DNA from 4 places in the Bradyrhizobium sp. HKCCYLS2038 genome. Region 1 is predicted to be linked to each of the others. Evidence: predicted binding sites of a transcription regulator. Region 1 holds the regulator's gene; each other region holds the start of a gene.
What was found. Region 1 encodes LexA, which represses DNA repair genes until DNA is damaged. Its sites were predicted from a motif close to TGTTCNNNNTGTGTTCNG; they were not measured.
Positions count from the first base shown of each region.

Region 2: a site for LexA is predicted at 3,844-3,861, ahead of ACQR1I_RS15250 (single-stranded DNA-binding protein). Genes of this name have one in related genera too.
Region 3: a site for LexA is predicted at 3,630-3,647, ahead of recA (recombinase RecA). Genes of this name have one in related genera too.
Region 4: a site for LexA is predicted at 3,908-3,925, ahead of ACQR1I_RS22935 (ImuA family protein). Genes of this name have one in related genera too.

Region 1 covers NZ_JBNPTM010000009.1:25,303-33,117, reverse strand. The annotation lists gene ACQR1I_RS30570 (hypothetical protein) at 1-177, opposite strand, end outside; gene ACQR1I_RS30565 (ComEC/Rec2 family competence protein) at 317-2,605, shown strand; gene ACQR1I_RS30560 (hypothetical protein) at 2,560-2,817, opposite strand; gene ACQR1I_RS30555 (hypothetical protein) at 2,896-3,336, opposite strand; gene lexA (transcriptional repressor LexA) at 3,646-4,344, opposite strand; gene ACQR1I_RS30545 (molybdopterin molybdotransferase MoeA) at 4,534-5,745, opposite strand; gene ACQR1I_RS30540 (ATP-binding protein) at 6,037-7,815, shown strand, end outside.
Region 2 covers NZ_JBNPTM010000003.1:339,831-347,645, forward strand. The annotation lists gene gyrA (DNA gyrase subunit A) at 1-2,413, opposite strand, end outside; gene ACQR1I_RS15245 (DUF2306 domain-containing protein) at 2,585-2,983, opposite strand; gene ACQR1I_RS15250 (single-stranded DNA-binding protein) at 3,180-3,683, opposite strand; gene ACQR1I_RS15255 (outer membrane protein) at 4,144-4,911, shown strand; gene ACQR1I_RS15260 (outer membrane protein) at 5,105-5,860, shown strand; gene ACQR1I_RS15265 (outer membrane protein) at 6,109-6,891, shown strand; gene ACQR1I_RS15270 (outer membrane protein) at 7,107-7,815, shown strand, end outside.
Region 3 covers NZ_JBNPTM010000002.1:803,208-811,022, reverse strand. The annotation lists gene ACQR1I_RS12895 (PaaI family thioesterase) at 1-337, opposite strand, end outside; gene ACQR1I_RS12890 (hypothetical protein) at 626-922, shown strand; gene ACQR1I_RS12885 (hypothetical protein) at 1,037-1,267, shown strand; gene ACQR1I_RS12880 (hypothetical protein) at 1,283-1,552, opposite strand; gene ACQR1I_RS12875 (DUF6894 family protein) at 1,604-1,843, opposite strand; gene ACQR1I_RS12870 (ADP-ribosylation/crystallin J1) at 2,968-3,327, opposite strand; gene recA (recombinase RecA) at 3,738-4,826, shown strand; gene gcvP (aminomethyl-transferring glycine dehydrogenase) at 4,985-7,815, opposite strand, start outside.
Region 4 covers NZ_JBNPTM010000005.1:216,942-224,756, forward strand. The annotation lists gene ACQR1I_RS22925 (error-prone DNA polymerase) at 1-1,210, opposite strand, end outside; gene ACQR1I_RS22930 (Y-family DNA polymerase) at 1,548-3,137, opposite strand; gene ACQR1I_RS22935 (ImuA family protein) at 3,037-3,825, opposite strand; gene ACQR1I_RS22940 (putative DNA modification/repair radical SAM protein) at 4,009-5,247, shown strand; gene ACQR1I_RS22945 (UdgX family uracil-DNA binding protein) at 5,342-6,826, shown strand; gene ACQR1I_RS22950 (M20 aminoacylase family protein) at 6,894-7,815, opposite strand, start outside.

The DNA of each region.
Region 1 (7,815 bases):
CGGCAGGCCGTCGCTGAGCGCAACGAGGCCGCGCTCGCTGAGCAGCGAGAGATCCTCGTCGGACACGGGGGAGAGAGTGAGCCGGTTCGCCTTGATGTCGCGCAGCGTCCAGCGCAGGTGGATGGCCTTCTCGAGATCGAGGTCGGCGAAGGGGTCGTCAATGTCGTGAGCGTCCATACCCAGATAAGCGCGTGCGGTGCAAAAAGTTCCACCGCTCGGCCGTGCAGAATTCCAGGATTCCCGTTCCGTTCTGCTAGGCGCGTTTGCGCAGCTTTGGGTAGCCTCGTTCCAGTGCGGGTAGCGGGTGGTGTGGGCGATGGCGGGGCCGGAGCGGCCGCCGGGATGGCGTCGCGGGATCGCGGGCGTGATGGCCGATGTCTGGCCGCCGCGCGGCGCGCTCGCCGGCGGTTTGCCCACGATCGGCTTGCCTGCCTGGTCGTCCTTCGCTGCCCGGCTGAAGCAATGGGCGCGGGAGGAGGCCGGCGCGGGGCGGCTGCTGCCCTGGGTGCCCATTGCCTTCGGCGCCGGCATCGCGGTGTACTTCTCGGCCGATCACGAGCCGGTGCTGTGGGTAAGCGCGGCCGCTGCGCTCGCGCTGTGCCTCGTCGCGGTGCTGATGCGGCGGCATCGGCTGTTTCCGGCGGTCGTGATGATCGCGGCGGCAGCGTCAGGTTTTGCCGTGGCCACCACGAAGACGGCGCGCGTCGCGCATCCGGTGCTGGCGCGGCCGCTGTATTCGGTCGCGCTGACCGGCTTCGTCGAGTCGCGCGACATCCGCGAGCGCAGCGATCGCATCGTGCTGCGTGTCACGTCGATGGAAAGCCAGCGCAGCGCCGTCACGCTGGCGCGCGTGCGGCTCGCGGTACGCAAGGGCACGGCGCCCGAGGTCGGCAGCTTCGTGCAGCTGAAGGCGCGGCTGCTGCCGCCGCTCGCGCCGGTGCGTCCCGGCTCCTATGATTTCGCCCGCGACATGTTCTTCCAGGGCATCGGCGCCTCCGGCTTCGTGATGGGCGCGATCACGACGCTGACGCCGCCGCAAGAGGGCGGCTTCGGCCTGCGCTATGCGGCCGCGATGCAGGGCCTGCGCGACGCGATCGACGCCCGCATCCGCGCCCGGCTCAACGGCGACGAGCGCGCCATCGCCACCGCGCTGCTGACCGGGCGGCGCGATGCCATCACGCCCGACGTCAACGATGCGATGTTCATCTCGGGCCTTGGGCATGTGCTGTCGATCTCCGGCTATCACATGGCGGTCGTGGCCGGTGTGGTGTTCTTCGCCATCCGCGCGCTGCTCGCGCTGTTTCCCGGCCTGACCGTCAGCCATCCGATCAAGAAATGGGCGGCCGGCGCAGCGCTGGTGGCGGCCGCGTTCTATCTGTTGCTGTCCGGCGCGGAGGTCGCGACGCAGAGGTCGTTTTTCATGACGGCCGTCGTGCTGATCGCCGTCATGGTCGACCGCCGCGCCGTCACCTTCCGCACGCTCGCGGTGGCTGCGATGATCGTGCTGATCGCAGCTCCCGAGGCGCTGGTGCATCCGAGCTTCCAGATGTCGTTCGCGGCGACGCTCGGCCTCGTCGCGCTGGTGCAGTTCGGCATGCCCCGGCTGTTCGCGACGCCGGACTCGTCGGCCACCCAGCGCATCGCGCTGTGGGGCGGGCGCGAGCTCGTCATGCTGCTCCTGGCGTCGCTGATCGCGGGCCTCGCCACCACGCCCTATGCCGCGTTCCATTTCCATCGCGTCACGCCCTATGGCGTCTTGGCCAATCTCGCGGCGATGCCGGTGGTCTCCGCGCTGGTGATGCCTGCGGGCCTGCTCGGGCTGCTGGCGGCGCCGTTCGGCCTGGATGGTCCGTTGTGGTCGCTGATGGGTTGGGGCATCGACTGGATGATCGCGGTGACGCGCTGGGTGGCGGCGCTGCCCGGCGCGGTCGGACGCATCACCGCGTTCGGCATCGGCCCGCTGATCGTGGCCAGCCTCGGGCTGGTCCTGATCGGCCTGCTGCGGACGCCGCTGCGCTGGTCCGGCGCCGTCGCGCTCGCTGCGGCCACTGCGTGGGCCGTCGCGACGCCGCAGCCCGACATTCTCGTCTCCGGGGATGGCCGCGCGGTCGCCGTGCGCGGCGGCGACGGGCGGCTGCACGTGATGCGCACCGGCAAGGACGTGTTCGTCACGCGGGAGTGGCTGGCCGCCGATGCCGATGCGCGCCTGCCGGCCGATGCTGCGCTCGGCGACGGCGTGTCCTGCGACGAGGCAGGCTGCGTGGTGGCGATGGCCGACGGCCGCTTCGTCGCCATGGCGCTGCGCGCCGATGCGCTGTCTGATGATTGCGCGCGTGCGGCGCTGGTGGTGGCGGCGCGCGCCGCGCCGTCGAACTGTGCCGCGGCTGTCATCGATCGCCATCGCCGGCGCCAGCAGGGCGCGCTGATGCTGGTGCGCCGGGGCACGCGCTTCGACGTCACGCCGGCGCGCGCCGATGGCACCGACCGCCCCTGGTGGCCGGCGCCAGCCGACGCCGGTGATTTCGAGCCGACGCTGACGCCGCGCGCGCCGCCGCGCAGTCAGGACGCGACGCCGCCGGAGACCGAGCAGGGCGTCGAAGATTGAGGCCCCGATAGTTCGAACGTGCCGAGATGATACTCGGCGCCGTCAAGCCCGTCGAACAGCGAGGAGACCTCGACGAGCGTGAACGACGCCCCGGGATCGCGCCGCCAGATCGCAACGTCGTCAGCCGTGACCGTCAACCACCCGAACGCCAGCATATAGCGGCCGGGTTCGATGATCCGGCCAGCCTGGTTCCAATCGATCTTGTTGACCACGGTGATACCCCCGGCGGCCACAACGCCGGTCGAGGGACACCGTTCCTGTCGCCAGAGTGTAAGCTCCGCGCGTTCAGCTCAGGTGATGCTGATGCGGCGGATCGGGGTCGTCTGCGGTGTCGGCGTATCGTTCGCCATGCCGGGGCCGCGCTCGGTCGGCTGCTTGGTGACGGGCAGCTGCAGCACCGTGACGCGCTGGCCTTCGCAGAGCTGCGTCACGAGCACGTGGCGGCCATCGGCGAACTCGACGGCGTCGTGGTGGCGATCGGGAATGTGCTTTTCGATGCTGTTGAACTTGGCGACGCGCTCGCGGATTGTCCGGGTCCAGAGCCAGCGGCTGTCGTAGCGGACGTCCTCGGCGAAGGCGAGCTCGGTGCCGGGCAGCATGCAGACCGCGACGGTCGGCTCGCTTTCGCTGGCGAAGCCGCGGGTCGCGGTGCCGCGGAACGTCGTCGAGATCAGCGTCTCGCCGACCTTGGCGGGACGGGACGCAACGGCATGGAGGCTGTAGTCACACATCGGATCGCTCCTCGCTGAGAGATAGCCGACCCACGCTTCCCCCCGGACAGGCGCAGGCCTCTATCAGAGTGGACATCGAGGAGATGTTAGCGCGCGCTTCGCGGCAATTCTGCGCTGATCTGCACGGCATGCGGGTGGCCGCGATCACAAGCGTTTGAGGATACCGCGCTGCACATCATGACATGCATTCGCGCGCGACTCGATTTCGCGTCTTGCTTCTTTTCTTTGCGTCTCACGTCGTTCGGTGGCGAAGATCACAGCACCCCGCCACCGATCGATCGTGCATATCCAGCAAGCGACGTCGCGTGCTCAGTACTTGCGATACAGGCCGACCAGCTTGCCCTGGATCTTGACGCGGTTCGGCGGCAGGATGCGGACCTCGTAGGCGGTGTTGGCCGGCTCCAGCGCGATCGATGCGCCGCGGCGGCGGAAGCGCTTCAACGTCGCTTCCTCGTCGTCGATCAGCGCCACCACGATGTCGCCGGTGTCGGCGGTCTCGTTGCGCTGGATCAGCGCCATGTCCCCGTCGAGGATGCCGGCATCGACCATCGAGTCGCCGCGCACCTCCAGCGCATAATGGTCGCCATTGCCGAGCATGTCGGCGGGCACGCTGATGGTATGGCTGCGGGTCTGCAGCGCCTCGATCGGCGTACCGGCGGCGATGCGGCCCATCACCGGCACGGCGACCGGGCGCTCGCCGTCATCGAGCGCCGGCGTCGAGGTGCGAACCTTGCCGAGATTGCCCTCGATGACCGAGGGCGTGAAGCCACGGCGGTTGCTGGCCGCCTGCGACAGCTCGGGCAGCTTGATCACCTCGATGGCGCGGGCACGGTTGGGCAGCCGGCGGATGAAGCCGCGCTCCTCCAGCGCCGTGATCAGGCGGTGAATGCCCGACTTCGAGCGCAGATCGAGCGCGTCCTTCATCTCGTCGAACGAGGGCGGCACGCCCGCTTCCTTGAGCCGTTCGTTGATGAACCGCAGGAGTTCGTACTGTTTGCGCGTCAGCATCTCGGCCTGGTCCCCAGTTTGTTGTCGTCCAAGTCCCGTGCCCTGCGTCCCTGAGCCGGAAGTGAACGTTCGTATTCGCGTCGCCCGCAACATACTAAAAACAAATCATGAACGGACACTATATGTTCGATGTGTGTTCCGCAATCCTAAAAATATGATGAACGGCGCGGGCTTGCCGGTGAGAAAAGCTCAATTCGGCAGGCGCAGGATCTCGCAGGGGCTGCCGGCAGGCGCCTTCTGCGCGAAGGCCGGGCGGATCACCAGCGCCTGCGACAGCGCGAGATTCCCGAGCAGCGACGAATCCTGCTGCGTCACCGGGGTCGCCACCAGCGTGCCGTCGGCACGCTCGTCCAGCCGGGCCCGCAGATAGTCCTCGCGCGAATCATTGGCGCCGAGCTCGCGGCCGAGCAGGGCGGTCTCGCGCGGCAGCTGCGCCTCGTCGCGGCCGAGCAGGCGCCGAATCAGCGGCACCAGGAACAGGATGGCGCAGACATAGGACGACACCGGATTGCCGGGCAGGCCGATCACCCTGACGCCGCCGAGCCGGCCATGCATCATCGGCTTGCCCGGCCGCATCGCGATCTTCCAGAACGCCATCTCGACGCCCTCGGCCTCCAGCGCCTGCTTGACCAGGTCGTGATCACCTACCGAGGCGCCACCTGTCGTGATCAGGATGTCCGCGCCCGATTCGCGCGCCCGGCGAATGCCGGCCACGGTGGCTTCGAGCGTATCCGCCGCGATGCCGAGATCGACCGCTGCAGCGCCTTCGGCGCGCACCATCGCGCGCAGCGCGTAGCCGTTGGAGTAGACGATCTGGCCCGGGCCGGGCTCGGAGCCCGGCATCACCAGCTCGTCACCGGTGGCGAGCAGCGCCACCGTCGGCCGCCGCCGCACCGGCAGCGTAGGATGGTTCATGCTGGCGGCGAGCGACAGGTCGCGATCGCTGAGCCGGCGTCCGGCGTTCAGCAGCACCATGCCCTGATGAAAGTCGACGCCGGCGGGCCGGATGTGCCGGCCCTTGATCGCGGCCTCGGTGATCACGACGTGGCCGTCGCCCGCAATCGTGTCCTCCTGGATGACGACGGCGTCGGCGCCATCAGGCACGACGCCGCCGGTGAAGATGCGAGCGGCCTCGCCGGGTCCCACCACGCGGTCGAACGGCCGACCCGCCGCGACCTCGCCGATGACCTTCAGCCGTGCCTGCGGCTTGTCCGCATCGACAGCGCGCACCGCGTAACCGTCCATCGCCGACATCGCCTCGGGCGGCTGAGTCCGCAGCGCTGCCAGATCGCGCGCCAGGATGCGGTGAAAGGCATCGTCCAGCGCGACCTGCTCCTCGGCCAGCGGCTCGGCGCCTGCGAGCACCGCGGACAACGCATCGGATACCGGCATCAAGGCCATTGGAGTTCCTTTGAAAGCGATCGTGGGGGCGTTCTAGCCAATGGCGCTGTCGTGGCCAAGCGCGGCGCCAGCGTCGGTTCCAATTGCCCGCGCGCCCGGTGCATCGCGACCGTAGTGCTACGGTAGGGTCCGGCACCAGCCGGTTTCAGCCGATTTCGGCGCGCAAGAAGCCGAATTTGCTGCCCGTCGCAAGCGGGCCGGCCTGCTGCCTCGGGTTGTAGTTCAGTGTTTGAGAACGATTCTCCGCGAATCTCTGCCCGAGCCCAACTCCGATGGTGGAACTCAAACGGAATGCCTCGCGCGGAATATCACGCTGCAAGACGCAGCTGGTCAACCACCCCTCTCTTGATCGCCGCGCTGATCGCGCTCGCCTGTGCCGCCTTCGTGGCCGTGGAGGTCTCGCGCGCGCTGAGGCTGCGCGAGGCGATCTTCACCGATGGAAAGAAGGACACCGTCAATCTCACGAGCTCTCTGCTGCAGCACGCCGAGCTGACGTTTCGCACGGCCGACGCGCTGCTCACGGGGACCGTGTCCTCGCTCGAGCATCGTCCTCCGGATCGGGACGACCGCAGGCGTCTCAAGGCCTGGTTCATCGACGAGCTGAAGCGCATGCCGCAGCTCGTCAACCTGTTGGTGGTCGACCAGGAGGGCACGCTGCTGGTCAGCACGATCGCCGAAGAGGGCACCGTGAACTACGCGGATCGCGACTTCTTCGCCTATCATCGCGATGACCCGGACCGTGGCGTGCGCCTGCACGTGCCGATTCGTGGACGCGCCAGCAATCAATGGATCATTCCGCTCACGCGGCGCTTCAACCGTCCCGACGGCAGCTTCGGCGGTGTCGTGGTGGCGGCGCTCGGCACGCAATATTTCCAGGATTTCTATCAGCGGCTCGACGTCGGCCGGAATGGCGCGATCCTGTTGGCGTCGCTGGACGGGCCGCTGCTGGTACGGCGGCCCTACGCCGAGTCAAATGTCGGCCGCGACATGACGCAGAGCGGCCTCTTCCAGGAGCTCAAGCGCACTCCGGTCGGCAGTCTCGAGATCACGTCATCGACCGATGGCGTCCGACGCTTCAACAGCTACGAGCAGAGCAGCAGTTTACCGATCTTGGTTGCTGTCGCGCACGACGTCGAAGAGATGCTGGCGCCGTGGTGGCAGTCGACCATCCGGCGCATGGTCGAGGCCGGGGCGATCGTCGCCATGATGATCCTGCTTGGGATGCTGATCTGGCGCACGACCCGGAAGCTCGCCGACCGGGCGACCGAGCTTCGTGAGGCCAACGAGCGCTTCGCTGTCGCCATCGATGCGCTGCCGGACGGGCTGAGTGTCTTCGGCGCCGACAACACGCTCATCGTGTCGAACCGGCGGGTCGCCGAGCTCTACGATATCGACCCCCAGGAGTTTTGCCCCGGCGCCCCCTTCAGCCGTTTTGCGCAGCTTTCCAGGGAACGCGGCATCAAGTTCGAACTCGTCGCCAACAACGAAACCGTTCGGCTCGAAGGGGGGCGTACCATGGCCGTGAGGCGCGCCACGACGCCCGACGGCGGCTGGGTTTCGGTCCATGAGGACATCACCGAGCGCGTCCGCGCGGCGGAGATGCTCGACGAGCGGCTCACCGAGCTGACGCAGACGCGAAACCGCCTGGAAGAGCAGCGCAACGAGCTGATCGCTGCGAGCGAAGCGCTCTCCGCGGCCAAGGATGCGGCGGAGGCGGCCAGCCGCGCCAAGTCGGATTTCCTTGCCATCATGAGCCATGAGATCCGCACGCCGATGACCGGCATGATCGGCATGATCGGGCTGTTGGCCGACACCAAGCTCGATCACGAGCAGAAGGAACTCGCTGATATCGCCAAGCTCTCGGCGCGCAATCTGCTGACCGTGGTCAACGACATTCTCGATTTCTCGAAGCTCGAAGCCGGTCAGGTGGCCTCGGAAGCGATCGATTTCGACATCGACAACGTCGTCGGCAGCGTCATGGCCCTGATGGGGCCGAAAGCGAGAGAACGCGGGCTTGCGCTGCAGGCCTCGCTCGCCGAGGAGATGCCGCGCCGGCTCCGTGGCGACCCC
Region 2 (7,815 bases), on a different contig from region 1:
CTGTCAGCACCACCTGCTCCTGCGCCGACATCTCGACATAGCGCTCCTGCGACAGCTGGATCGCCCCTGCAGCCGCATCCTCGCTTTCGGTCTCGACCGGCTCCTCGGTGGTCGCCTCGCCCGACATCGCCCGGCGCATCTTCAAATATGCCGTACGCTCGTCCGAGGTCGTCTCGACATGGCGCAGGATGGTCAGCGAGATCACCTTGTCGCCTTCGGCCAGCGCGATGCCGCGCACGCCCATCGAGGTGCGGCCGGTGAACACGCGGACGTCGGGAACGGGGAAGCGGATGCACTGGCCGCCGGCAGCGGTCAGCAGCACGTCGTCGCGCTCGGTGCAGATCTGCACGTTGACGATCTCTTCGCCGTCGTCGAGCTTCATCGCGATGATGCCGGAGCGCCGCACGTCGACGAAGTCCGACAGCTTGTTGCGCCGGACGTTGCCGCCGGTCGTGGCGAACATCACGTCGAGATTGGCCCAGGAGGATTCGTCCTCCGGCAGCGGCATGATGGTGGTGATGCGCTCGCCCTGCTCCAGCGGCAGGATGTTGATCAGCGCCTTGCCGCGGCCGTTCGGCGCCGCGATCGGCAGCCGCCAGACCTTCTCCTTGTAGACCTGGCCGCGCGACGAGAAGAACAGCACCGGCGTGTGCGTCGAGGCGACGAACAGCCGGCTGACGAAATCCTCCTCGCGGGTCTGCATGCCCGAGCGGCCCTTGCCGCCGCGACGCTGCGCGCGATAGGCCGACAGCGGGACGCGCTTGGTGTAGCCGGCATGCGACACGGTGACGACCATGTCCTCGCGCTGGATCAGGTCCTCGTCCTCCATCTCGCCTTCCTGCTCGGCGATGACGGTGCGGCGTGGCGTGGCGAACTCGGCCTTGATCGCCGACAGCTCGGTCTTGACGATGTCCTGCACCCGCGCGCGCGAGCGCAGGATGTCGAGGTAATCGGCGATCTCGACCGCGAGCTTGTCGAGCTCGTCGGAGATCTCCTCGCGGCCGAGTGCGGTGAGGCGCTGGAGGCGGAGGTCGAGAATGGCCTTGGCCTGCTCGAGCGACAGCCGCGCGGTGCCGTCCGGATTGATGCGGTGGCGCGGATCGTCGATCAGCGTGATCATCGCCGCCACGTCCTGCGCCGGCCAGTCGCGCGACATCAGGGTTTCGCGCGCGGTGTTCGGATCGGGCGAGGTGCGGATGACCCGGATGATCTCGTCGATGTTGGCAACCGCGATCGCAAGGCCGACCAGGATGTGGGCGCGGTCGCGCGCCTTGTTGAGCAGGAACTTGGTCCGCCGCGTCACCACCTGTTCGCGGAACGCCACGAACACGGTCAGCAGATCCTTCAGGTTCATGGTCTGCGGCCGGCCGCCGTCGAGCGCCACCATGTTGGCGCCGAAATTGGTCTGCAGCGGCGTGAACTTGTAGAGCTGGTTCAGCACCACGTCCGGCACGGCATCGCGCTTGAGCTCGATGACCACGCGAAAACCGTCGCGGTCGGATTCGTCGCGCAGGTCGGAGATGCCTTCGATTCTCTTTTCGCGCACCAGCTCAGCGATGCGCTCGACCATCGAGGCCTTGTTGACCTGATACGGAATCTCCGTGATCAGGATCGCCTCGCGATCCCGTCGGATGGTGTCGATCGTCACCTTGCCCCGCATCACGATCGAGCCGCGGCCGGTGTGATAGGCGGAGCGGATGCCGGCGCGGCCGAGAATGATGCCGCCGGTCGGGAAGTCCGGCCCCGGAATGATCTGGTTGAGCTCGTCGATCGACAGCGCCGGATTGTCCGTCAGCGCGATGCAGGCGTCGATCACCTCACCGAGATTGTGCGGCGGGATGTTGGTCGCCATGCCCACGGCGATGCCGCCGGCGCCGTTGACGAGCAGGTTCGGGAACTTCGCCGGCAGGACCGACGGTTCCTTCTCCGAATTGTCGTAGTTCGCCTGGAAGTCGACGGTGTCCTTGTCGAGATCGTCGAGCAGCGACTGCGCGATCTTGGTCAGGCGCGATTCCGTGTAGCGCATCGCCGCCGGCATGTCGCCATCGACCGAGCCGAAATTGCCCTGGCCATCGATCAGCGGCACGCGCATCGAGAAGTCCTGCGCCATGCGCACCAAGGCGTCATAGACCGACTGGTCGCCGTGCGGATGGTATTTACCGATGACGTCGCCGACGGTGCGCGCCGACTTGCGGTACGGCTTGTTCCACTCGAAGCCGTTCTCGTACATGCCGAACAGGATGCGCCGGTGCACGGGCTTGAGGCCGTCGCGCGCATCGGGCAGCGCCCGCGCCACGATCACGCTCATCGCGTAATCGAGGTAGGAGCGTTTCATCTCATCGAGGATGGAGACGGGACGAATGTCGGAAGGTCCGCCCGGCTCGCCGGGCTTCTCATCTTCTTTATCGGACAAAGGGGATACCGGTCGGTTTTGACACGCGAAAATCGCTTGGAATCATATAGCGCAGGAGCGCGCCGCAGGCCACCCCCAAGGCGCCCCGGACCTCGCTTTTTCTGCTCGCCTTTCCAGTCACTTAACAGGGCTTCTGCAAGCGCCCGAAGGACGCCGCAGGAGCCATCCCGGCTACGGTCCGAAGACCACCTTGTGCATGATCCGTCCGGGCAGCAGCGTGAACGCTCCGGCAATCACCAGGGCGCCGGAAAACAGCATGATCATGGCCCGGCGATGCGCCGCCACCCGATGGCGGTGCGCCGCCCAGACGGCCAGCGGGAGCATGGCCAGCGTGTAGATCGACAGCAGATGGATCGGGCTGAATGGGCCGACCAGCCGGATGGTGTGGATCCAGAACGAACTGGCCGCGACCGCCATCATGAGCGCGACCCAAACCCAGCCGACCGCTCGATGCGGCAATGTGCCTTTCGGCGCGGCGAACTGGACCACGCCCAGCGCGAACGCCGTCATGGCAGCAAACGCGTGCAACACGACGGCTGACTCGGCTTCGAGCAAGGGTGCGAAGCTCATTGATACCCCCGTGGTCAGCGGCTCGGACCCGGCGGCAGCGTCGATGCCGATCCGCCGGCAGAACGCACTTTGATCGACTGCCGCAGCCCTCGCGCAGCGATCATTACACCTCGTATCACCATCTGCGGAGGCAGATCAGTTTGCTCCCGTCCAAACGGGACGGAAGCCAACTCTCGTCGGAATTGATTGCGCGCGCTCAGAACGGAATGTCGTCGTCCATGTCGCTGTTGCTGCGTCCGCCACCGCCGGCCGAGGCGACGGCACGGCGCGGCGGCGCCATCGACGGGCCGCTGCTGCCGAAATCGCCACCGCCCATGTCGTCGGCGAAGTTGCCGCCGCTACCGCCGCCGCGGCCACCAAGCATCGTCAGCGTCGAGTTGAAGCCCTGCAGCACCACCTCGGTCGAGTACTTCTCGACGCCGCTCTGGTCGGTCCATTTGCGGGTCTGCAGCGCGCCCTCGATGTACACCGTGGCGCCCTTCTTGAGATACTGCTCCGCGACCTTGCAGAGACCCTCATTGAAGATCACCACGCGGTGCCACTCGGTCTTCTCCTTGCGCTCGCCGGTCGCCTTGTCGCGCCATGTCTCCGACGTCGCGATGCTCAGATTGGCGATCGGCCGCCCATCCTGGGTGCGGCGGATCTCCGGGTCCTTCCCGAGATTGCCGACCAGAATCACCTTGTTCACGCTACCCGCCATCACACTCTCCCGCGGTTTTCACATCACCGGACCGGCCGTCCCTACCGGCCTCTCGGCACGATGTGGCTGAACCTTCCTCTCGGCGCGGACCCTATACGGTTGCCGCGCCAGCCACCCGTGCCGTCGCTCGCTTATCCACATATAGCATCAGGCGCCGCGTTGTTCCAGGTTTGTTCGCCCCGTCGTGCATGCAACCATGCAGCGAGTTCCATGGAACCCGATGGAACCCAAACGGACGAAAATGGAACCCGGAAAAGTTCCATTCAAACGACGAAAAATCTTTAACTTACATCAACTTAACCTGCCTTACTTCCTCCTGTCCTGTGGCTTTTGGGAGACGGTATCTTGGGTTGAATCGCGTATGTTTGCGGTGGATTGAGGCCGCAAAAGCGGCCGCACCAATTCACAAGAGCGCGCCTCCGGGGACCCAAATGGAGACGCCAAACGCGGGAGACTTGGGATGAAGAAAATTTTCCTTGGAGCTGTCAGCTTGATGGTTTTGGGGGCTCTGGCCCCCGCGAACGCCGCCGATCTCGCCGCGCGCCCCTATACCAAGGCGCCGATGGCTGCGCCTGCACCGATTATGACCTGGACCGGCTTCTATCTCGGCCTTCAGGGCGGCGGCGGCTGGGGCCGCAGCGATGAGACGTTCTTCCTGGCGCCCAACACGGCCACCTTTGCCGGGACGCAGCGCTACGACTTCAACGGCGGCTTCGTCGGCGGCGTGTTCGGCTACAACTGGCAGGTCGACAACGTCGTGTTCGGCATCGAAGGCGACTACCACTGGGCCGACATCAACGGTCGCTCCTCGGTCATCAGCACCGGTGCCGGCTTCGGCGATACCTACTTCACCCGGCTGCGCGGCTTCGGCGACATCAAGGGCCGCCTCGGCTGGGCCGCGGGCCCTGCCCTGTTCTTCGTCAGCGGTGGTGCCTCGGCCGGCGACTTCCAGCATCGCTACGACCCGGGCACCGCTCCGCCGCCGGCCGGCGCCGCTCAGAACGATTGGCGCTGGGGCTGGACCGTTGGTGCGGGCGCGGAATACATGTTCGCCCCGAACTGGTCCGCCAAGGTCGAGTACAACTACATCGACTTCGGCCGGAGCACGATCCAGTACACGAATGCTCCAGTCGTGTTCGCCAACCGCTCCGAGTGGAACGATACCATCCACACCGTCAAGGCGGGCATCTCCTACCACTTCGGCGGACCGGCCCTGTCGCGCTACTGATTGCACGCAGGAATTGAAATATGTCGAAAGGCCGGCCTTGTGCCGGCCTTTTTTTGCTTGTCGGAACCGACACTTGCTGGGCTGCTGTGTCGTTTGGGTGACGGCTTTTTCGGATCAAAGGGGCTACAAGCTGTTGCGGGTGAGCGTTGGTGAGAGCGTGCGTGCGGGCGTCGGACTTGGTTTGGGGACTGCGATGAGAAGGCTGTTGCTGGGGGCGACAACTTCGCTGGTGCTGGGGATGGCGCCGGCCATCGCTGCCGATTTGCCCGCGCGCACCTTCACCAAAGCGCCCGCGATGATCACCACGATCTATGATTGGAGCGGGTTCTATCTGGGCCTGAACGCCGGCGGCGCGTCTTCCCGGACCTGCTGGACCAATCTCGTCACCCTCGCCGGCGTCGCCGCCACCAATGCCGAGGGCTGCCACGATGCCACCGGCGCTCTGGCCGGCGGCCAGATCGGCTACCGCTGGCAGACCGGCGGTTGGGTGTTCGGCGTCGAAGGCCAGGGCAACTGGGCCAACCTCAAGGGCAGCAATCCCAGCCAGCTTGCTCCCGGCGTGACCAACCAGACCAAGATCAATGGCGTCGGCGTGGTGAGCGGCCAGATCGGCTACGCCTGGAACAACGTGCTCTGGTACGTGAAGGGCGGCGCCGCCGTGGCCGGCGAGAAATACACTGGGCTGACCACTCCGACCGGGTTGCCGTTCGATCAGGCCTCCGCGACGCGCTGGGGAGCCGCCGTCGGCACCGGTGTCGAGGTTGGCTTCGCCCAGAACTGGTCGGTGGCCGCTGAATACGAGCATCTGTTCATGGGCAACCGGACGCTCGGCTTCACCGGCGTTCCCGGTGGCGCTGCGACGCGGACCGATTCCGTCGGTCAGGACGTCGACATGGCCACGGTGCGCGTCAACTATCGCTGGGGCGGCCCGGTCGTCTCCAAGCACTGACGAATCACATCTGCTGACATCCGCCAACGATGCCTCGGCTGTCCGGGGTTTTGGCGTTTGCGCGCCCCGATCGGCCGCCGAGGACTGATTTACTGGTCCTTAAGCACGACCGACACATCCCGCTGAAGTGACGCGACCATTCACGGCTTTAGAAATCTGTCTTCCCTACAACCTGCCCCAGGCCACGCGAGTGGGCTCGGATCGGAGGGATCCGACGAGACGACATCTGGGATGTGGGGAAGACAACCATGCAGAAGACGACACTAATCGTAACCGCCGGCGTTGCGGCGCTGGGGCTGACGCCGGCGGGCGCCGCCGACTTTGCCGCGCGGCCGTACGCCAAGGCGCCGCCGCCGGCCTATGTCACGCCGTTGCCGAGCTGGGCCGGGTTCTACCTCGGCGCCAACGGTGGCGCCGACTGGAGCCGCAATTGCTGGACGCTGAACAACGTCGCCGGCGTAGCCGTGGTGCCGACGCAGGCCGAAGGCTGCCACAACGGATCGAGCGGCCTGATCGGTGGCCAGGTCGGTTATCGCTGGCAGGCCGCGAGCTGGGTGTTCGGCGTTGAAGCCCAGGGCAACTGGACCAATCTGAAATCATCCAATGCGAGCACCGCAGCGCTCGCCGCCGGCGTCACCAACAACACCAAGACCGACGCCATCGGCCTGTTCACCGGCCAAGTCGGCTATGCCTGGGGCAACGTGCTCTGGTACGTGAAGGGCGGCGCCGCCGTCGCGCACAACAAGTACACCGGCACCGCCACCAACGCCGCGCCCTTCGCGGTCGGCACGGTCCTGGATTCGGCCAGCGAGACCCGCTGGGGCGGCGCCGTCGGCACCGGCGTGGAGTACGGCTTTGCGCCGAACTGGTCGGTGGCCTTCGAGTACGATCACCTGTTCATGGGCTCGCGCGATATCAGCTTCCCGGTGGCCGCGGTGAACGCCCGCGTCGACACCATCAAGCAGGACATCGACATGGCGACCGTCCGGGTCAACTACCGATTCGGCGGCCCGGTCAGCGCGCGCTACTGACGAAAAAACGCGCTCCTCGGAGCGCATTGGAAGGCCGGCGCTCGCGCCGGCCTTTTTCGTGTCGGCAGCCCGGCACCGACGCGGCGATTTTGTGTTAAATATTTGATTTATAACGCTTTTTCACCTCTGTGGCGCATCCGTTACAGCCTCCCCGTGGCCCGCGATGTATCAACGTGCCATCGCTTGTCATTCCAAACTCCTCGGGGGAGCATTTGATGAAAAAGTTGCTCGTGATCACGACGGCCCTCGTCGGCATCGCAGCCGCCAATTCCGCTTCGGCGGCAGACCTCGCCGCGCGGCCCTACACCAAGGCGCCGCCGATGATGGTCGCCATCAACGACTGGAGCGGCTTCTACGCCGGCATCAACGCAGGCTACGGCACCAGCCGCAATTGCTGGACGATCGTCGGCGGCGCGGCCGAAGGCTGCCACAATGCCACCGGCGGCACCGTCGGCGGCCAGTTCGGCTATCGCTGGCAGATGAGCTCGGTGGTGTTCGGCCTGGAGGCGCAGGGTAACTGGGCCGACCTGACCGGCCAGAACAACAGCCTCGTGTTCCCGGTCGACTCCAACCGGACCAAGGTCAACGCGCTCGGCCTGTTCACCGGCCAGATCGGCTATTCCTTCGACAACGTCCTGCTCTATGCCAAGGGCGGCGCTGCGGTGACGAGCTCCAAGCACGACATCTTCTCGGGCGTGATCTTCGCCCCGCTCGCCACCACCACCAGCACGCGCTGGGGTGCCACGGTCGGCGCCGGTGTTGAATTCGGCTTTGCTCCGAACTGGTCGGTCGGCTTCGAATACGATCACCTGTTCATGGGCAACCAGAACGTGACCTTCCGCGGCGCCGTCTTCACCCAGACCGACACCATCAAGCAGGACGTCGATCTGTTCACGGCCCGGCTGAACTACCGCTTCGGCGGAC
Region 3 (7,815 bases), on a different contig from region 1:
CGCGCGCGTCGGCGAGCACGTCGGAGGAGGCGACGGCGCGCATGAAATGTGTGGTCTGATCGACTGTCGTCATCGGCCTGTAGCCGCCGCTCGCCGTCACCATTGCGATCACCATGGCGGTGTCGGCGAACGCCATGAGCGCCTGGCCACAGACGACGCCATTGTCCCGGCAGAGGCGAGACGAGAACGGCATTCGCAGGACTGCGCCGGGCTCCCCCTGCGCCGACGGTCTGATGTCCTCGACAGCCAGTTCGAGGTCCTGGATCCAGGGGGCAAACACCTCATTCAGAATGTTGCGCGCTTGCGTGATGGTGAAGTCGGCTGGGTCATTCGGCACGAACGGAGATCCTCCCATGATCACCTCCGCGGCTTGCTCCGGCAGGTGGAGTCAATGCATGGTTTGTCGCGGACGTGGCGGCTTGAAATGGCCGGAGTTGGAATCCTATGATGGATGCCCGCAACGGGACAGGTGGAATGCGACCCCGTGGCGCTGTTCTGCAGTCCGCGCGTTCACGAGACGAGCCAGGCCGAGCCCGCCTGAGGCCTGCCCGTTCCTGAGCCTTCGCACGGGCTTGGCGCGCGGGCCAGCGGTGCTATAAGGCGGCGGAAGACCGGGGAGTGACCAATGAAGAAGCTGATCGTGATGGTGTCGGTTGCTGTGCTGGCCGGTGGCGCCGTTCCAGCGTTGGCGCAGACGCCCCATATCAATCTCCTTGCTGACGGCCCCTCCAAGACCCCCGAGGAGAAGGAGGCTGAGGCGACCCGAGACAAGGCCTACAAGGACACGATGCGCAAGATCCCGGACGCCAAGGCGAACTCCGATCCGTGGGGCAATGTGCGCACAGTCGAACAGCCGAAGGCGACGCCTCCCGTGAAGACCACGGCGGCCAAGAAGCCGAAGACGGGCGCCAGCACGAACTGATCCATTGCCATTGAGGCGAACCGGGGCGGCGTTCTGCCTACGGTCTGCGTTCGGACTCGGATTCGCTGCAGCTTGGTCTATATTGACGGGGTTGCAGCGTGTTGGAGTTCTTCGATGGGGTTGCGCCCGCGGGACATTGCCAGCCGAATGGCGGCCCGGCGCCGAAGGGGCGACGGGTATGTGCGCGACACGTTCACCCTGCCACGCGAGGAAGCGCGCGCCAAAGCCCGTGACTATCTGAGCCGATATCCGAAGGCGGGCTATATGAGCGCCGTCGAAAGTTGGCGCGAGCTGCCCGACGGGGCCATCGAGTTCACGATGCGACGGCTGCCGAGCGCAGACTGATCCCGTGCGAGCGGCTCATTCCTTCTCGCCCAGGAGCTTGCGGGTATCCCGATTGATGAAGTGAAGCCGGGTACAGGCCTTGCAGACCACGGTTTCATAAGCACATGCGGGATCGCCCGCCCTCGGCTCTTCGAGCCAATGCTGAACGTTCATCCCGGTCCGCGGACATTTGAAGATCAAGTTACCCATATAGTTCCAATGTCTGCCATGATGGAAACAGACATTTTGATCTCGATCAATGTCGTGTGCCGAAAAGTCGATCAGCCGCGTCAAGGTTTCAGTCAACGATTGAATCGCCGTTCTGTATTCTACTCTGGATGAGCGGTCGGCGGCCCGTCAGGCCTGATCCAGCGACTCCGCGACGATGCGGATGCGGAACACGGGCTGTCTCGTTTCGTCGAGCAGCTCCATCTGCCATTCTGAATTTTCAGCGAGCTTCCGCGAGATGCTGCTGGCCATGTCGGCGCAGACCGTCGTCATCTCTTTCCAGGCTGCGTTGCGATCGACGCACTCGGTCCCATACTCGGACGCGCCTGAAAAGTGGCCATTACGGATACGAAAGAAATAGAGCGGCATTGCCAAAACCGGTGAGCCCTGACCGCCCCAGGCCGCTGGGTTTGATTTACGCAACGTAAATGGAGGCGGAAAACCCGATGGGATCAATTCCGGTAAAATACGGTCGACTATTGATAGTCCGCTCAGCGCCCGAACACGCGGTGATTGCAATGTTCGTCGAGCAAGTGAGCCCCGGACCGCCGCGATCCGAGGCTCCGCATCAACGTCGTAGCTTCCCCCTCGGGGCAGTTCGGCAATGACAAACAGAAGCATAGTGCAAGACTGGCGTGCGCGCCTTGCGACAAATCAAGGTTGCATCGTTTCGATGCGCAAGTGAGGGCTCGAAGATTCTGGCGGCGCCGCGAGACGTCGAGCAGCGTGTCGCACACGACAGCGGATTTGCCCCGGCCAGGTTTCGCTGCGAGCGCGGTCGGAGGCTCTTGAGCCAGGAGAGGCAGGTCGCACGTCGCGCTTCGTCCACTCCGGATTGATAAGAGGCCAATCAGTTCCGCCGAGATCGTTCAACGAGATGATACACCGCAAACGTCGAAAGCCCCGGACAGTGTCCGGGGCTTTCTTTCGGCGCGGATGGTTTCAGGGCCGAGCGCCTACACATGACAGAGGCGGCTACACATGCTTGCTGATATGAGCCTGCCATCGCCGCAACGAACAAACAAACTCGGGGCTGATCAAAAATTTGTTTCGCGTTCGACAACCGAATTCTTATACCGCAACCAAAAGTTTATGACAATGGCTCTTATCCGAAACGCCTGAGCCGAAATCGACGGCGAGTGATCTGTCTCACGCAGGCGCAAACGCTGCGGCATGCTACCGCGACCTCACGCGAAGCAGGTCTGATCAGCGGACCTGCTCAAAGCACTGGAACAGCGCTTGATCTGCCGACCATCATGTCGGCGCATTTGAACTGCTGATTTTTACGTTTGCTGGAGGTGGTTGCTTAGGGTCGTATCCAACGATCTGCGACAGCAGGCTGTTGCCGCGCCCTCCGGACCGCTGGGATCACAGGCCAGTCGTGCACGACGCTTACGCGTGCACACGAAATGAGCCGAACAAAAGCGGAAGAGACTTAGGAACTTCGTTCTACTCAGGAGAACCACGGGCGCGTCCGATCAGCGCACGCCCTATCAGGGAAAAGTTCTGACTAGCTCGATGAGTCCAACGATGGCGGCATTGAGTTCGGGGAGCTGTTCGCTCGGTATCCAATATTCGAGATGGTCACGGCCGCCGGCCTCCCGGACCTGATAACGAGAGATGAAGCTGCGCGCGATCGCGAAGCGCACCACATAGCCGTGGCCGCTTGCCGGCACGTTCCAGTCGCGCGCGATCTTCACCGCATAGTCTTCGCTGAGCACAGGGTAGAAGATCGGCTGCTCGGGCAAACGAGGTGGAAATGCGCGCATGCCGGACGCCTCGATCAAGACGAGTTCCTTCGGACCGACCGGGCGCCAGAGCGTCACTGTTTGTTCGACATCTGAAACCGGCATGGGTCTCGCAGAGTTGGCCGCAATTCGTCTGGGGATTGAACAGAACGCAGATCGAAAGATCCTGCAAGGCTGCTCGAGGCACGCACCTTCTGGTTGCGTTGGGTTCGTCCAATCGAGCATGGCGATGCCGGAATGGCGGCATCCACTCTGGCGCTTGGCATCCATGAATCTTCGGCACCTCCGCAATGAGGCGCATCGAGCCCGACGGCAGGTCGGGGCGGGCACGCCGGCTTCAGCGGCCGGTTCGGCTCACGCATGGTTGGCCGCCGAAGGGTCCGATCTGAAAAGCCTCAGATGTCGGAAAGAACATATTGCGAACAAAGAACAGATAGGGTACATTCACCTCAAGATTGCTGGCCACCTCGTTAACCGTTTGTCGATCCCGCGAATCCCCGCCATAAGGAGCGCCAATGTCCGCCACTGCCCTGCGTATCGTCGAAGGTTCCTCCATGGATAAGAGTAAGGCGCTCTCCGCGGCGCTGTCCCAGATCGAGCGTCAGTTCGGCAAGGGCTCGGTGATGAAGCTGGGCAAGAACGACCGCTCGATGGATGTCGAGACGGTGTCGTCCGGCTCGCTCGGGCTCGATATCGCGCTCGGCATCGGCGGCCTGCCGAAGGGACGCATCGTCGAGATCTACGGGCCGGAATCCTCGGGCAAGACCACGCTGGCCCTGCACACAGTAGCGGAAGCGCAGAAGAAGGGCGGCATCTGCGCCTTCATCGATGCCGAGCATGCGCTCGACCCGGTCTATGCGCGCAAGCTGGGCGTCAACATCGACGAGCTCCTGATCTCGCAGCCTGATACGGGTGAGCAGGCGCTGGAAATCTGCGACACCCTGGTGCGCTCCGGGGCTGTCGACGTGCTGGTGGTCGATTCCGTGGCGGCGTTGGTGCCGAAGGCCGAGCTCGAAGGCGAGATGGGCGAGTCGCTGCCCGGCCTGCAGGCCCGCCTGATGAGCCAGGCGCTGCGCAAGCTGACGGCCTCGATCAACAAGTCCAACACGATGGTCATCTTCATCAACCAGATCCGCATGAAGATCGGTGTGATGTACGGCTCGCCGGAGACCACAACGGGCGGCAACGCGCTGAAGTTCTACGCTTCGGTGCGCCTCGACATCCGCCGTATCGGTGCGATCAAGGAGCGTGACGAGGTGATCGGCAACTCCACCCGTGTGAAGGTGGTGAAGAACAAGCTCGCGCCGCCGTTCAAGCAGGTCGAGTTCGACATCATGTATGGCGAGGGCGTGTCCAAGATGGGCGAGATCCTCGATCTCGGCGTCAAGGCCGGCATCGTCGAGAAGTCCGGCGCCTGGTTCTCCTATGACAGCCAGCGCCTTGGTCAAGGTCGCGAGAACTCGAAGACGTTCCTCAAGGCCAATCCTGACATGACCGCCAAGATCGAGGCCGCGATCCGCCAGAACTCCGGCCTGATTGCCGAGCAAATCCTGGCCGGCAGTGCCGAGCGCGACGCCGACGGCGAGGAGCCGGCGGAGGAGTAGAGCCGAGCGAATAAGATGAAATGCAACGGGCGCCGGTCATTTGACCTTGGCGCCCGTTGTCGTTTGGATCGTGTGAAAGCTCGGCCGGATCTTTGAGGCCGAGCAACCGAACGCGGCGCGTCCGGTTGCTCGGGGTTCGTCAGATCAACATGCTGATCTTACTCCGCCGCCTGCGCGTAGTCGCCGACCGGCGGGCAGGAGCACACCAGGTTGCGGTCGCCGTAGACGTTGTCGACGCGGCCCACCGGGCACCAGTATTTGTCGGTGCGCGAGGTGCCCGCGGGGAAGCAGCCCTCGCTGCGGCGATAGGCCCTGTTCCAATCGTCGTCCGCAATGTCGTGCACCGTGTGCGGCGCGTGGCGCAGCGGCGACGCCTCGATCTTGAAGCGGCCCTGTTCGACCTCGGCGATCTCCTTGCGGATCGCGATCATGGCGTCGCAGAAACGATCGAGCTCGGCCTTGGATTCCGATTCGGTCGGCTCGATCATCAAGGTGCCGGCGACCGGAAAGCTCATCGTCGGCGCGTGGAAGCCGTAGTCGATCAGGCGCTTGGCGATGTCGTCAACGGTGACGCCGCTGCTCTGCTTCAACGGCCTGGGATCGATGATGCATTCATGCGCGACGCGGCCGCGCTCGTTGCGGTAGAGCACCGGGAAGTGCTGATCGAGCCGCGCCGCAACGTAGTTGGCGTTGAGGATCGCGATCTCGGTGGCGCGCGTCAGGCCGTCGCCGCCCATCAAGAGCATGTAGATGTAGGAGATCGTCAGGATCGAGGCCGATCCGTAAGGCGCGGCCGAGACCGGCCCGACCGGATGAGCGCTCGCGCCGTCCGTGTTGGGGTGTCCCGGCAGGAACGGTGCGAGGTGCGCCTTGACACCGATCGGGCCCATGCCCGGGCCGCCGCCGCCATGCGGGATGCAGAACGTCTTGTGCAGGTTGAAATGGCTGACGTCGGCGCCGTAGTCGCCGGGCCTGGAGAGGCCGACCTGCGCGTTGAGGTTGGCGCCGTCGAGATAGACCTGGCCGCCATGGGCATGGACGATGTCGCAGATGTCGCGGATGTGCTCCTCGAACACGCCGTGGGTCGAGGGATAGGTGATCATGATGGCCGCGAGCGTCTTGCTGTGGGCCTCCGCCTTGGCCTTGAGATCGGCGAGGTCGACATTGCCGCCCGTGTCGCAGCCGACCACGACGACCTCCATGCCGACCATGTGCGCCGACGCTGGGTTGGTGCCATGCGCGGAGGAGGGGATCAGGCAGATCCTGCGGTGGCTCTCGCCGCGCGCGGCATGATAGCCGCGGATCGCCAGCAAGCCGGCATACTCGCCCTGTGCGCCCGAGTTCGGCTGCAGCGACACCGCGTCGTAACCGGAGATCCGGCACAGCCAGTCCTCGAGATCGGCGAACATCGTGTGATAGCCCGCCGCCTGCGCGCGCGGCACGAACGGATGCAGGTTCGAAAATTCCGGCCAAGTCAGCGGGATCATCTCGGTGGTCGCGTTCAGCTTCATCGTGCAGGAGCCGAGCGGAATCATCGCGCGGTCGAGCGCGAGATCGCGGTCGGCGAGCTTGCGCAGGTAGCGCAGCATCTCCGTCTCGGAGCGGTGCGCGTGGAACACGGGATGCGTGAGGTACGGCCGCTGCCGCTTCAACTCGGCCGGGACAGCGTCGCGCGCGCCAGCTTCGATGTCAGCGTAGGACAGCTCGCCGCCGAACGCTCGCCAGACGGCTTCGACGACATCGGATGTCGTGGTCTCGTCGAGCGCGATGCGCAACTTGCTGCCGTGGCGGCCGAGATTGATGCGCTCGCCTTCCGCACGCGCGATGATCGAATCGGCCTTGGCGCCGGCTTCGACGGTGACTGTATCGAAGAAGCTCTCGCTGGCCGGCGCCAAGCCCAGCTTGCGCAGCCCGGCTGCCAGCACCGCGGTCCGGCGATGCACCGTGCGGGCGATCGCCTTGAGCCCTTCGGGGCCGTGATAGACCGCGTACATCGCCGCGATCACCGCCAGGAGCACCTGGGCGGTGCAGATGTTCGAAGTCGCCTTCTCGCGCCGGATGTGCTGCTCGCGGGTCTGCAGCGCCAGGCGGTAAGCGGGCGCCCCGCGCGAATCGACGGACAGGCCGACGATGCGGCCGGGCAGCGAGCGCTTCAGTGCGTCGCGCACCGCCATGTAGGCGGCGTGGGGTCCGCCATAGCCCATCGGCACGCCGAAGCGCTGCGCCGAGCCGATGGCGATGTCGGCGCCGAGTTCGCCCGGCGAGGCGATCAAGGTCAGCGCCAGCAGGTCGGCGGCGAGGATCGCCAGCGCGCCCTTGTCGTGCAGCCTTGCGATGGCTGCGCGCGGATCGCGCAACGCGCCGGTCGTGTCGGGATATTGCAGCAGGCCGCCGAACACCTCGGCGCCGTCCAGATCCTTGGCGGGATCGCCGACGATCAGCTGCCAGCCCAGCGGCTCGGCGCGGGTGCGCAGCACCGCCAAGGTTTGCGGGTGGACGTTGTGGTCGACGAAGAACGCCTTGGTCTTGCCGCGCGCCGACCGCTCGGCCAGCGCCATGGCTTCTGCAGCCGCCGTGCCCTCGTCGAGCAGCGAGGCGTTGGCGACATCGAGCCCGGTGAGGTCGCAGATCATGGTCTGGAAGTTGAACAGCGCCTCCAGCCGGCCCTGGCTGATCTCGGGCTGATAGGGCGTGTAGGCAGTGTACCAGGCCGGGTTCTCCAGGATGTTGCGCTGGATCACCGCTGGCATGAGCGTGCCGAAATAGCCCTGGCCGATCAACGAGGTGAAGACCTCGTTCTGCGCCGCCAGCGCGCGCATGTGGCCAATCGCCTCGACCTCGCTCAAGGCGGGCTCCAGCGAGAGCGGCGCGGCCTGCCGGATCGTGCCGGGCAGGGTCTGCGCCATCAGCTCCGCGACGGTTTTCGCGCCCACGGCCTCCAGCATCGCCGCGACGTCACGGGGCGAGGGACCGATATGGCGGCGGGCGA
Region 4 (7,815 bases), on a different contig from region 1:
CATATTGCATCACCTCCTCGCGCCGCGAATGCTCGAAATCGACGTCGATGTCCGGCGGCTCCAGCCGCTCCTTGGAGATGAAGCGCTCGAACAGGAGGTCGATCTTGGTCGGATCGACCGAGGTTATGCCGAGCACGTAGCACACCGCTGAGTTCGCCGCCGAGCCGCGGCCCTGGCAGAGAATGCCCTGACTGCGGGCGTAGCGCACGATGTCGTGGACGGTGAGGAAGTAATGCGCGTAGTTGAGCTCGGCGATCAGCGCGAGCTCCTTGTTGAGGACCGCGCGCAGCCGGGCGTCGAGCTTGGCACCGAAATAGGTCTTGGCGCCGGCCCAGGTCAGGTCTGCCAGATGCCCCTGCGCGGTCTTGCCCGGCGGCACCGGCTCGTCGGGATATTGGTATTTGAGCTGGTCGAGCGAGAACACGATGCGGTCGGTGAAGCGTAGCGTCTCGGTGATAGCCTCCGGGTGATCGCGGAACAGCCGCGCCATCTCGTGTCCCGGCTTGAGATGGCGCTCGGCATTGGCCTGCAGGCGGAGGCCGATGCTCTCGATCGAGGCCTTCTCGCGGATGCAGGTCAGCACGTCCTGCAACATGCGCTGGCTTGGGTGGTGATAGAGCACGTCATTGGTCGCGATCAGCGGCACCTTGTTTGACGCCGCCAAGCGCGTGAGCCGCGCCAGACGGCGGCGGTCGTCGCCGCGGTACAGCAGGCTGCCGGCGAGCCATATGCCTTCGGCGGGGCTGTCTTTCAGCCGTGCCAGGATCTTGCCGAGGGCGTCCTCGTCGAAGCGATGCGGCGGCATCAGCACCACGAGCTGGCCGTCGATGAAGTCGAACAGATCATCGAAGGTCAGGCGGCAATCGCCCTTGGCGACCTTGTCGAGATCGCTGCCGCGCTTGCCTTGAGTCAGAAGCTGACACAGCCGGCCGTACGCCACGCGATCGCGCGGATAGACGAGGATGTCCGGCGTGCCGCAGGTGAAGACGAGTCGCGCGCCGTAGAGCAGTTTTGGCTTGTAGCTCAGCTTGTCGTTGTTCAGCTCGCTGTAAGCGCGGACGACGCCGGCGAGCGTGTTGTGATCGGCGATGCCGATGGCGGTGAGGCCGTACACAGCCGCCTGGTGCACATAGGCCTGCGGATGCGAGCCGCCGTGCAGGAAGGAGAAATTGGTGGTGACGCCGATCTCGGCATAGGGGATGGGAGTCATGGCGGGGCCGCAGAGATTGGAGCGGCGATGATGCGGTGGGGCCGTGCAGACGGTGAGTCCTGCCGCATTGGCTTGCACAGGAGCCGTCGTTCCGGGGCGCGCGGAGCTTGAGGCCGACGCATGTCGGCCTCAAGTCGGAGCGCGAGCCCGGAACCCATACCCACAGGATGCCGTGTGAGGCACGCTGGTGGTGGGCATCTCGCGTCACGATAGCGCGCTGTGGTTATGGATTCCGGGCTCATTCGCGCTGCTTCAAAATGGCTTCGCCATTTTGCGCGCGAATGCCCCGGAATGACGCAGGTCATTGAGGCCGTCATCGGGACGATAGCCCTGTCCCTCATGCGAACAGCCCATGCATGTACCAGGCGGGCTGCACCGGCAAAGCATTCTCCGGCTGTTCGAACTCGCGGTCATACAAACCGTCGCGATACAGCCAGAAGCGCAGGCCGTGCTCGTCCTCGACGCGGAAATAGTCTCGCGTCAGGCCCTGCCCGTCCGGCCGCCACCATTCCATCGCGATGCGCTCCGGGCCTTCGGCGCGCACCACCGCATGGGCGGCACGGCGCCAGACGAAGCGGGCGGGCGGGCCGTCTGGCACGCCGGCGATCACCTGGATGGCCTCGGGGCGCGCGAACAGCCGCAAGGGGCGCAGCGGCGGCTCGCCGTCGTGGCGTTCGGGCCAGTCCGCCGTGCTGGTCGCTGCCAGATGGTGCTGCGCCGGCAGCGGCAGCGCGGCGCGCTCGGGGATGTGGGTGTCGACCGGCAGATGCACGACCACGCGTTTGCCGCCGATACGCGCGGCGATGCGGTCGATCAAGGCCGACAGCTCGTCATTGTCGTGAACATGCGCGTCGAGATCGCGCTGCTGCTGCACCACGATCTCGCTGCGGCCCGCGGCGAGGCGGATCATGTCGAAGCCGAAGCCAGGATCGAGCGGATCGTTCAGCGCCTCCAGGCGCTCGCGGAAGAGACGGTCGATGACGGCAGCGTCCGTCACCGGCTGGCCGGTGTCGATGGCGATGACGCGCACCAGGCCGTCGGTGCGGAAGAAGCAGGCTTCCAGCCGCCGCGCGCCTTTGCCCTGCTGCGCCATCGCCGCGACCAGCATCGTCGCGAGACTGGAGAGGCTGGCCGCGATCACGGTGTCGGTCGCGACCGGCTCCGCAAAACGCTTGTCGACGATGTAGTCCGGCGGGACTTTTCGCGGGTTGATCGGCGCGTCGGCCTCGCCCAGCGCCTGCGCCAGCACGCGGGTGAAGGCGGCGCCAAACCGGGCTGTGATCTCGTTGCGGCCGCGCGCGGCGACGTCGCCGATGGTCTTGAGGCCGGCGCGGCGCAGGCCGAGCGTGATGGCGTCGCTGCCGCCGAGGGCGGCCACCGGCAGCGACGCGACGGCAGTCGCCTCCTCGCCATCCGGCACGATGCGGCCATGGACTTGCCGGTTCAGGGTGCGCGCGCACACGGCATTGGAAGCGATGGCGGCTGACACGGTAAGGCCGTGCGCGGTCAGCGCATCGCACACCGACTGCATCAGCCTGGCCTCGCCGCCGAACAGATGCACGCAGCCGGTGATGTCGAGCGCGAGGCCATGCGGCGGATCGAGCGCCACCAGCGGCGTGAAGCGGTCGCACCAGTCGGCGATGTCATCGAGCATCTGAGCGTCGGCCGCGAGATCCGCCTCGTGCACGACGAGATCGGGACAGACGGCGCGGGCGTTCGCCAAGGGCTGGCCGAGCGAGACGCCGTGGCGGGCCGCGGCCTCATCCAGCGAATGGATCAGCAGCGCATTGGCGTCCTTGATGACGACGACCTGCGGCTTGCCTTGCTCAAGCGGATCGGCGGCGCGGCTCCGCTTGATGCGCTCGATGGGCAGGCGCGGCAGCCACAGGCTGAGGATCCGCCGCCGGTTCGCTGAAACGGCACGCATCGGGGGTCCACTCCATGATCCATCGTCCGGTCTGGCCGTGACGGTTGCGAATGAGCTCGGCATCGAGACGCGGCGCGCCCCATGCCATCCACGGCGCAGCGGGCGGCGACGGCGCGGTCCGCACCATCCAGCGTGTCTCCGCGGTCGACGGCTCTGGCGTCGCGGCGATGCGCAGCAGCAGCGCGGTCACGCCGGACTCCTGCGCCGCCAGAGTCAGCTTGCGGCTGGCGACGAGATCGAGCTTTTGCGTCTCGCCCCACACCTCCAGCATCACGCCGCCCAGCGCATCGCAGGCGAGCGCATCGGCAGCGGTGCGCAGGGCATGATCGAGATCGGGCGCGCGCACGGTCACGAGACGGCGCGGATCGAGGCCGAGCTCGGCGAGCCCGTTCATCGACAGCGCACCCATCTCGCGCTCGGCGAAATCCTGCCGGATCCAGATCAGCGGCCGGCGTGCGGCGACACGCGCCGCGAGCCCGCACAGGAAGCCGGTCGCGGCCACCGCCTGGCGGCCGCTCTCGGCGAACACCTCGTGCAGCACGCCGGTGGCGAGCCCGCCCTGCAGCACCGCATCTGCCTCGGAATGGCCGAGCGCGACCCGACGCAGATCATGCGCGCCATCGGCCGCCTCGAGGCGGGCAATGCGGCCGCGCAAACGCGCGAGCGTCTCCATGCGTGCGCCGGTCATCCGTCGCCGCTCCTTTCCAATCCATCGTGCGGGTGCTGCCGTTGTTTTCGTGAGCAGGCAGTGAACCCGCGACGACCCTCTTTGTTCATGATACGTTCTAATATAAAGCTAACGCCTTCGAGAGAGTCAATCGGGATTGCCCCGGGTCTGATTCAGCGAGTGGAATCAAAGGGATTCAAAAGCATGGAGCTGCTGCGCAAACTCGAGATCCTGGCCGATGCCGCCAAGTATGACGCGTCCTGCGCCTCCAGCGGTACGGAGATGCGGGATTCCCGCGACGGCAAGGGGCTCGGCTCGACCGCGCCGGGGATGGGCATCTGCCATTCCTATGCGCCGGACGGACGCTGCATCTCGCTGCTCAAGATTTTGCTGACCAACGCCTGCAACTTCGACTGCCTGTATTGCGTCAACCGCGCCTCCTCCAACGTGCCACGCGCGCGCTTCACGGTCGACGAGGTGGTGCAGCTCACCATCGACTTCTATCGCCGCAACTACATCGAGGGGCTGTTCCTGTCGTCGGGCATCATCCGCAGTCCGGACTACACGATGGAGCAGGTCGTCTCCGTCGCGCGCAAATTGCGCGAGGAGCATCGCTTCCGCGGCTACATCCATCTGAAGACGATTCCGGAGGCCGACGAGGCGCTGATCGCGGAAGCCGGCAAATATGCGGACAGGCTCAGCATCAACATCGAGACACCGCTCGAAGAGAGCCTGACGCAGCTCGCGCCGGAGAAGGACCAGCGCGCGATCCGCCGCACCATGGGCCGGCTCCGGCTCAAGCTCGACGAGACGGCGGAAGCCAAGAAGACGGTGCGCCGCGCCCGGCCGCCGCGCTTCGCCCCGGCCGGCCAGAGCACGCAGATGATCGTCGGCGCCGACACGGCCAACGACCGCACCATCCTGTCGACCTCGGCCAATCTGTACGGCGCCTACAAGCTCAAGCGGGTGTATTACTCGGCCTTCAGCCCGATCCCCGATGCCAGCCGCGCGCTGCCGCTGCAGGCCCCGCCCCTGGTGCGCGAGCACCGGCTGTACCAGGCCGACTGGCTGATGCGGTTCTACGGCTTCGATGCCGACGAGATCGTCGAGGAGAGCGAAGGCATGCTGCCGCTCGACATCGACCCCAAGCTCGCCTGGGCGCTGCGCCACCGCGACCGCTTCCCGCTCGACATCAATACCGCGAGCCGCGAGGAGTTGTTGCGCGTGCCCGGCTTCGGCACCCGCACCGTGCAGCGCATCCTCGCCACCCGCCGCAGCACCACGATCCGCTTTGCGGATCTGGCCCGGCTCAACGTCATCAGGAACAAGGCGCTGCCGTTCATCGTTCTCTCCGACCACCGGCCATCGCCGTCCCTGCTCGACGGCGCCAGCCTCAGAGCCCGGCTGCGGCCGAAGCCGCAGCAGCTGGGATTTGGATTCTAACGGAAGCCGTCATCGCGAGCGCAGCGAAGCGATCCAGGGGCCGCACGAAAAGTCTGGATCACGTTGCTGCGCTCGCAATGACGAGAGAGGTGAAATGCACGTCGTAACCCTCGACAGCGACACCGATTTCGATGGCTGGCGCCAGGCAGCGCGGGCGCTGGCGATGAACGATGTCAGGCCGGCCGATGTGAGCTGGCGGGTGAAGGGCGCAGCGCCCGATCTGTTCGACGATCAGGCCGACACGACGCTGCCCGAGGTGCCCAAGGGCGCATTCTCGGTGCCGGCGAGTTTTGTCGAGCTGGCCGAAAGCGCGATCCTGCACAGCGATCCCAACCGCTTCGCCCTGCTCTATCGCCTGCTGTGGCGCCTCCGGACCAACCACGATCTGATGGACATCGCGACCGATCCCGATGTCGCCCAGGCCAACGCGCTGGCGCGCGCCGTCCGCCGCGACGTTCACAAGATGCACGCCTTCGTCCGCTTCCGCGAGGTCGGCCGCGAGCGCGAGGCGCGCTACGTCGCCTGGTTCGAGCCCGAGCATCACATCGTGGAGCGCGCCGCGCCGTTCTTCGCCCGCCGCTTCGCCGACATGCCCTGGTCGATCCTGACGCCCGAACTCTGTGCGCATTGGGACGGCAGCCGCGTGTCGTTCACACCGGGTGTGAGCAAGGCTGAAGCGCCGACTGAAGACCGGCTCGAAGAGGTCTGGCTGCGCTATTACGCCAGCATTTTCAATCCGGCACGGCTGAAAGTGAAGGCGATGGAAAAGGAGATGCCGAAGAAATATTGGCAGAACCTGCCCGAAGCCAAGCTGATCCAGCCGCTGATCGCGGCCGCCAGCCGGCGCACGTCCGTGATGATCGCCGAGCCCGGCACCGAACCGCACAAGCCGCAAAAGCGCGTCGAGGAGACCGCGATGACCCGCAAGCCGAAAGCGCATGCGCCCGCCGCCGTTGAGACCTCACGTGATGTCGCGGCGGTCGATCTTCAGACGTTGCGTGAAGAGGCAGCCGCCTGCCGCGCCTGTCCGCTGTGGAAGGAGGCGACCCAGACCGTGTTCGGCGAGGGCCCTGAGCATGCGCCGCTGATGCTGGTCGGCGAGCAGCCCGGCGACAAGGAGGACCTCGCCGGCCACCCCTTCGTCGGCCCGGCCGGCCAGATGCTCGACCGCGCGCTGGAGGAAGCCGGCATCGACCGAGCCAAGGTCTACGTCACCAATGCGGTGAAGCATTTCAAGTTCGTGCCGCGCGGCAAGATCCGGCTGCACCAGAAGCCGGCGACGCCGGAGATCAAGGCCTGCCGCCCGTGGTACGAGCGCGAGCTCGCCGCCGTCCGCCCGGCCCTGGTCGTAGCGATGGGCGCGACCGCCGCGCAGTCGGTGTTCGGCAAGATCACCCAGGTCACCAAGAACCGCGGCCACATCGTCGAGCTGCCGGAGGGTCCCCAGGCGATGATCACGGTGCACCCGTCCTATCTCTTGCGGCTGCCCGATGCCGACGCCAAGGCGCGCGAGTACGAGCTGTTCGTCAAGGACCTCAAGATCGCTGCGGCCGCGCTGAAGCGCGCCCACGCGGCCTGACACCGGCGTCCAAAATGCAAATGGCCGGGATCGAGCCCCGGCCATTCGACAGAAGGATGCCGCCGCCTCACGCCGCCAGCGTGTTCTCCACCACCTTGATGAAGAACGACGTGCCGTAGACGATCGCCTCATCGTTGAAATTATACGCCGGGTGGTGCAGGCCGGCCGAGTCGCCGTTGCCGACGAAGATGAAGGCGCCGGGGCGGGCTTCGAGCATGTAGGCGAAGTCCTCGCCGCCCATCATCGGCGGCATCTCGTGCACGTTGGCATCGCCCGCAACCTCCTTGGCGGCACGGATGGCGATGTCGGTCTGCTCGGCATGGTTCATGACCACCGGATAGCCGCGCGCATAGTTCAGGTCGATCTTGGCGCCGGTCATCTGGGCGACGCCGGTGACGACCTCGCGCACCCGCCTCTCCATCAGTTCGCGCACCTTCGGCGTCAGCGTCCGTACCGTGCCGCGCAGCACCGCGCTCTGCGGGATCACGTTGCGGGCATTGCCGGCGTGGAATTCGCAGATCGAGAGCACCGCCGCCTCCAGCGGATCGACGCTGCGCGACACGATCTGCTGCAGCGCCGTGACCAGCTGGGCGCCGACCAGCAGCGAGTCGATGCAATTGTGCGGCTTGGCGGCGTGGCCGCCATGGCCCTCGATGGTGATGTCGACGGCGTCGGTCGAGGCCATCAGCGGCCCTTGGCGGATCGCGAAGGCGCCGACCGGCAGGCCCGGGCCGTTGTGCATGCCGTAGACCTGGTCGATCTTGAAGCGGTCGATCAGGCCGTCCTTGATCATCGCCTCGGCACCCGCGCCGCCCTCCTCGGCCGGCTGGAAGATCACGGCGACCTCGCCGGCGAAGTTGCGGGTCTCGGCGAAATAGCGCGCGGCGCCGAGCAGCATCGCGGTGTGGCCGTCATGGCCGCAGGCATGCATCATGCCCGGGGTCTTCGAGGCATAGGGCAGCCCGGTCGCCTCCTCGATCGGCAGCGCG